2 regions of the Actinomadura graeca genome follow, and region 2 is predicted to be linked to the other one. Evidence: predicted binding sites of a transcription regulator. Region 2 holds the regulator's gene; the other holds the start of a gene.

Region 1 (3,409 bases), 1.8 Mb from region 2:
TGATCCGCGCCGTGATGTCGTCCGCGGCGCCCTCACCGTCGACGATGGTGGTGGCGTCCTTGGTGACGGTGATCCGGCGGGCGCGGCCGAGGTCCTCCAGGCCGATGGAGTCCAGCTTGAGGCCGATGGCCTCGCTGACGACCTGGCCGCCGGTCAGGGTGGCCATGTCGCCCAGCATCGCCTTGCGGCGGTCGCCGAACCCCGGCGCCTTGACGGCGACGGAGGTGAACGTGCCGCGGATCTTGTTGGCGACCAGCAGCGCCAGGGCCTCGCCCTCGACGTCCTCGGCCACCACCAGCAGCGGCTTCTTGGTCTGGGCGACCTTCTCGGCCAGCGGCAGGAACTCCTGCACGTTGGAGATCTTGCCGTCCACGATGAGCACGTAGGCGTCCTCCAGGACGGCCTCCATGCGCTCGGGGTCGGTCACCATGTGCGGCGACAGGTAGCCCTTGTCGAACTGGAGGCCCTCGGTGAACTCCAGCTCCAGGCCCATGGTGTGGGCCTCCTCGACGGTGATGACACCGTCCTTGCCGACCTTCTCGAACGCCTCGGCGATCAGCTCGCCGATCTGCGCGTCCTGCGCGGAGATGGTCGCGACGTGCGCGATGTCCCCCTTCTCCTCGACCTCGCGGGCCGACTTGAGGAGCTGGTCGGACACGTACTGGGCGGCCGCGTCGATACCGCGCTTGAGGCCGAGCGGCGAGGCGCCGGCGGCCACGTTGCGGGTGCCCTCGCGGACCAGCGCCTGCGCGAGGACGGTCGCCGTGGTGGTGCCGTCGCCCGCGATGTCGTTGGTCTTGGTCGCCACTTCCTTGGCGAGCTGGGCCCCGAGGTTCTCGTAGGGGTCCTCCAGCTCCACCTCGCGGGCGATGGTGACGCCGTCGTTGGTGATCGTCGGCGCGCCGAACTTCTTGTCGATGACGACGTTGCGGCCGCGCGGGCCGATCGTCACCTTGACGGCGTCCGCGAGAGCGTTGACGCCGCGCTCAAGAGCCCGGCGAGCGTCCTCCTCGAACTCCAGGATCTTCGCCATGCGGATACTCCTCTTTCACGCGATCCGCCCCGGCAGCCCCGCCGAAGGGCGGCGCCTGCCGGGGCGGGGGCATCACGTCTCGGTGATTACTTCTCGATGACCGCGAGCACGTCGCGGGCCGAGAGGACGAGGTAGTCCTCGTTGTTGTACTTGACCTCGGTGCCGCCGTACTTGCTGTAGAGCACGACCTCGCCGACCTTGACGTCGACGGGGACGCGCTCGCCCTTGTCGTCGACGCGGCCCGGGCCAACGGCAAGGACGGTGCCCTCCTGGGGCTTCTCCTTGGCGGTGTCCGGGATCACCAGGCCCGACGCGGTGGTGGTCTCGGCCTCAAGCGGCTGGACGACGATGCGGTCCTCGAGCGGCTTGAGAACAACCTTGGTGGCGGTCGTCACGATCTGACCTCCCCTTCGATTGGTCCTCGGCCGGCCATGGCTGACCGACCGGCACATGTGACAGAAGAGGCGACCCTGGACCGGCCTGTCGTCGCGGGTGCCAGACCGACCTTTGTCGCTGTGTTTGGCACTCTCGCAAGGAGAGTGCCAGTCATGGAGACTATGCCGTGCCCGGAGGCCCGTCAACACGGACACGACCTCCCCCTCCGCCGGGGATCCTCCTCGCGGGACGGGCCGCCGTGCCTGGTCGCGCGCCGTTCACCGGCCGATAACTTCCAGCGTATGGACATCGCGTCGTTCCGGGGCCTGCTGACCCCTGCCGGACAGGCCGTCCTGGACGAGGCCGCCGCCGCGGACGTGAGCGAGGGCGGGCTGCTCGCCACGGCGTCCCGCCTGCGCGAACGGCACGACCCGGCGCTGGTGGCGGCGGCCCTGACCCAGGTGCGGCTCCGCGACCGGGCGGTGGCCAAGTTCGGACCGGACGCCCGCCGCATGTACTTCACGCAGGCCGGGCTGGAACAGTCCACGCGCGCGAGCGTGGCGGCGCATCGCGCGCGCCGGTTCGCCGAGTGTTCGCTGTCCGGTGAAACCCTGGAACTGGGATGCGGGGTCGGCGCGGATCTGGTCGCACGCGCGCGCGCCGGGCTCCCAGGGGTCGGCGTGGAGATCGACCCGCTGACCGCTGAGGTGGCGCAGGCCAACGTCACGGCACTCGGGCTGGACGGTCTCGCGTCGGTCCGGGTGGGTGACGCGACCGAAGAGGACCCCGCCGGGCATGCGGCCGTCTTCGCGGATCCGGGGCGCCGCACCGCGCGGGGGCGCGTCTTCGACCCCCGCTCCTACGAGCCGCCGCTGGACACCGTCCTGGACCTGGCCGGACGGGTCCCCGCGGCCTGCGTCAAGGTGGCGCCCGGCATCCCGCACGAGGCCGTCCCGGACGGCGCCGAGGCGGAGTGGGTGTCGGTGGCCGGGGACGTGAAGGAGGCCGCCATCTGGCTGGGCCGTCTCGCGGGCGACGTCGGCCGCCGCGCCACCCTCCTCCCGCCCGACGACGCGGACCGGCCGAGGGACGAGGACCCTCACGGAGGGTGGACGCTGACGCCGCGCGGGCTGGACGATCCCGACGTGCGCCCGTGGGGCCGCTACCTCTACGAGCCCGACGGCGCGGTGATCCGCGCGCACCTCGTCGCCGAGGTCGCGGAGCTGGTCGGCGGCGGCCTGGCCGACCCCCGGATCGCCTACGTCACCTCCGACGCCCTGCACCCGACCCCGTTCGCGTCCGCGTACGAGATCGAGGACGTGCTTCCGTTCTCTGTGAAGCGGCTGCGGGCCGAGCTGCGCCGCCGCGGGGTGGGCGTGCTGACCGTCAAGAAGCGCGGTTCGGCGGTCGACGTGGACCGGCTGCGGCGCGACCTCGGTTTCGGCGGACGGCGCGCCGGGCGTGGCGGGGCCGCGCTGACGCTGGTGGTGACCAGGGTGGGACGCGATCCGGTGGCGCTGCTGGCGGCGCCGGTGCCCCGCTGACCGTCCCGTCCCCGGCGGGCCGCCCGAGGGCCCCTGGCGGCCGCGCCGCTACCCCGAAGACCCGCCCGGGCGCGGCCCGGCGCCGCTAATCGGGCCAAAGATCTTCCGCCCGGACGGGCAATGCCAAGGGGCCCCGGGGGACGCGCCATGGCAGCGCAAATCATCGGCGCTTTCCGGCATTGCGTTGGCCAGGGAATGCTCGTCACCGGCAAGAGCACGACGGGCCACGGGAATCGGCGCGTCGAGATCCTCAGGCGAAGAAACACCAAGGCAGGTTCAGCAACCGGGTCCGTGACGCGTCCGAAAACGGTCCCGAATTCACCTCCGGACCGCCCGCTCCGGAGCGCCGGCGGGGCGGCACGTGCGGGACCACCGGTCCGCGGGGCAGGACACGAACTCCGGATATCAGTGGAGATGTACGGCCATACTCCACGCCGAACGGCCCCGCCATCGCGCG
Region 2 (3,409 bases):
GCGCGGATTCCGACGGCCGACGGCTTCACCGCCTCCCAGATGTCGATGAAGGGGTGGCCGGTGACGAGCACATGCGGGGACGTGACCCGCGCGGCGATCCGGCTCTCCTTGGAACCCTCCACGAGGTGGTCGACGAGGACGCCGAGCCGCCGCCCCTCGTCCGGGCCGAACTCCTCGACGATGGCGGGCAGGTCGTCCACGCCCTCCAGATACTCCACGACGACGCCCTCGACGCGCAGGTCGTGGCCCCAGATCTTCTCCACCAGCTCGGCGTCGTGGATGCCTTCCACGTAGATGCGGCTCTCCTTGGCGACCCGGGCGCGCAGCCCCTGGACCGCGATCGAACCGGACGCCGACCGGGCCGGTCCTCTCCCGCTTGTGCCCTTACCGCTTGCGCCCTCGGCAGTGGCACCCTTGGCAGGGCCGCCGTCGGCGGCGTCCCCCGCGGTGCCCGCCGCGGCGCCGCCCCCCGGCATGGCGTCCGGCCGGACCAGCGTGACCGGCTTCCCGTCGATCAGGAACCCGGCCTTCGTGAGGGGGAACACCCGCCTCTTGCCGAACCGGTCCTCCAGGGTGACGCCGAACTTGTCGCAGCCGACCACGGCGCCGCAGAAGCCGCTGTCGGGATCCTCCGCCACAAGGCCGGGTTCGGCCGCGATCTCGGGTATCCGGCCCTTGCGGGGCCGCCGCCAATCGCCGGACAGCACGTCGTTTCCGTACTTCTTGCTCCGCACAGCTCCGCACATTAACCGTAAGGATAAGATCGCGCAGCCGTCCGGAAGCGCGCCCCCGGCGCTTCCCGCCGGTCGACCCGTCAGCGCGCCGGGACGGTGTGCGGGCCGCGGGCACTCCAGAACCGCGCCCGCTGGCCGTACACTTGGCACTCGGGAGTACGGAGTGCCAGCGGCGGCGGCCGGTGGCCCGGACCTATGGGGGCCCGTGGCAGGGGATGAAGGAGGTGACCACGTGCTGGACGACCGGAAACTCGCGGTCCTGCGCGCCATAGTCGAGGACTACGTCTCCACCAATGAGCCGGTGGGTTCCAAGGCCCTGGCCGACCGTCACAACCTCGGTGTGTCCCCGGCCACCATCCGCAACGACATGGCCGTGCTGGAGGAGCAGGGGTACATCGCCCAGCCGCACACCAGCGCGGGCCGCGTGCCCACCGACAAGGGCTACCGCCTGTTCGTCGACCGGCTGTCCACGATCAAGCCGCTGTCGGTCGCCGAGCGCCGCGCGATCGAGACGTTCCTGTCCGGCGCCTACGACCTCGACGACGTCGTCGGCCGGACGGTCCGCCTGCTGGCGCAGCTCACCCGTCAGGTCGCGGTGGTGCAGTACCCGTCGCTGACCCGCTCGTCGGTGCGGCACGTGGAGCTGGTCCCGGTCGCCGAGGGCCGGCTGCTGCTCGTGCTGATCACCAACACGGGGCGGGTGGAGCAGCGGGTCATCGAGACCGTCGGCGTGGTGTCCGAGGAATCGATCGGCCACCTGCGGGCGTTGCTGAACACGTGCCTGGACGGGCTCGGCCTCGGCGACGTGCCGACCGCCGTCGCGGACCTGCCCGACAAGGTCGGCGCCGACGACCGGCCGGTCGCCGCGGCCGTCCTGTCGGTGCTGCTGGAGACGCTCGTCGACAAGCATGAGGAGAAGATCGTCTTCGCGGGCGCGGCGAACCTCGCGGCCGTGGACTTCTCGCAGAGCCTGCGGGACGTGCTGGTCGCGCTGGAGGAGCAGGTGGTCCTCATGAGGCTGCTCGGCGAGACCGGCGATTCCTCTACTCTTACGGTGCGGATCGGCACCGAGAACCCCGACGAGGGGCTCCGGTCGACCTCGGTCGTCGCCGCCGACTACGGCGTGGGCGACCTCACACTGGCCCGGCTGGGAGTGCTCGGGCCGACACGCATGGATTACCCCGGCACGATGGGAGCGGTACGGGCAGTGGCACGCTACGTGGGACAGATCCTGGCGGGGTCGTAAGTGGCCAACGACTACTACGCGACCCTGGGCGTCCGCCGGGACGCCAGCGCCGACGAGGTCAAGAAGGCCTACCGCCGGCTCGCGCGCGAGCTCCACCCGGACGTCAACCCCGATCCGGAGACCCAGGAGAAGTTCAAGGAGATCACCCAGGCGTACGAGGTGCTCTCCGACCCGAAGAAGCGCGAGATGTACGACCTCGGCGCGGACCCGTTCGCGGCAGGCGGGGCCGGTGGGGGCGCCGGAGGGTTCGGCGGCGCCGGGTTCCCGTTCAGCGACATCATGGACGCCTTCTTCGGCACCGCCGCCTCGCGGGGTCCCCGCTCCCGCGCCAGGCGCGGCCGCAACGCCACGCTGCGGGTCGAGCTCGACCTGTCCGAGACGGCGTTCGGCACGACCCGCGAGCTGTCCATCGACACGGCGGTCGCCTGCACGAGCTGCGAGGGCTCGGGCTGCGCGCCCGGCACCCACCCCGAGACGTGCGAGACGTGCCACGGGCGCGGCGAGGTGCAGCAGGTGCAGCGCTCGTTCCTCGGCCAGGTGATGACGGCCCGCCCGTGCCCGGCGTGCGGCGGCTTCGGCTCGGTGATCCGCAACCCGTGCGCCGAGTGCTCCGGTGACGGCCGGGTCCGCACCCGCCGCACCGTCAAGGTCAAGATCCCGGCGGGCGTCGAGAACGGCATCCACATCCAGCTCGCCGGCGAGGGCGAGGTCGGGCCGGGCGGCGGCCCGCCCGGCGACCTGTTCCTGGAGATCGTGGAGAAGCCGCACCCGATCTACGAGCGGGAGGGCGACGACCTGCACTGCACGGTCGAGATCCCGATGACGGCCGCCGCGCTCGGCACGAACGTCACCATCGAGACCCTGGACGCCGCCGAGGGCGTCGACATCAAGCCGGGCACGCAGTCCGGCCAGGTCATCACCCTCTACGGGCGGGGCGTCCGGCACCTCAACGAGAGCGGCCGCGGCGACCTGATGATCCACGTGAACGTGGAGACCCCCGGCAAGCTGGACGAGGAGCAGGAGGAGCTGCTGCGGCGGCTGGCCAAGCTCCGCGGCGAGGAGCGCCCGCCCGGCAAGTTCGCGCCGGGGCAGCGGAGCGTCTTCTCACGGCTCCGCGACGTCTTCAACCAGCACCCCGGCTAGGGATGCGCCCGACCGAGTCCAGCCGCCCGACGGAGTCCAGCCGCCCGGCCGAGTCCAGCCGCCCGGCCGTGACCCGCCTGCTGACCGCGTCCCGCCTGACCGCGACCCGCCCGGCGGGCCCCGTCGCCCGCCGTCCTGACGGTCACGCCGCCCGCCGTGCGGTGTGTTCCTGCCGCCGCGAGGGCCCGTGAGCCCGCCGGTGTTCCTCGCCTCGACCGAGGCGCTGGAGGGCGAGCGGGTGCTGCTGGACGGCCCGGAGGGACGGCACGCCGCCACCGTCCGGCGG

The links. Region 2 encodes HrcA, which represses chaperone genes, less so after heat shock. Its sites were predicted from a motif close to TTGGCACTCTCNNNNNGAGAGTGCCAA; they were not measured.
Region 1: groES (co-chaperone GroES) is a predicted target of HrcA. The motif match lies at 1,553-1,579, and genes of this name have one in related genera.

The regions. Positions count from the first base shown of each region.
Region 1 covers NZ_CP059572.1:5,553,895-5,557,303, reverse strand. The annotation lists gene groL (chaperonin GroEL) at 1-1,033, opposite strand, end outside; gene groES (co-chaperone GroES) at 1,120-1,428, opposite strand; gene AGRA3207_RS24810 (class I SAM-dependent methyltransferase) at 1,711-2,952, shown strand.
Region 2 covers NZ_CP059572.1:7,348,570-7,351,978, forward strand. The annotation lists gene AGRA3207_RS32680 (DUF3097 domain-containing protein) at 1-734, opposite strand, end outside; gene hrcA (heat-inducible transcriptional repressor HrcA) at 967-1,980, shown strand; gene dnaJ (molecular chaperone DnaJ) at 1,981-3,123, shown strand; gene AGRA3207_RS32695 (16S rRNA (uracil(1498)-N(3))-methyltransferase) at 3,311-3,409, shown strand, end outside.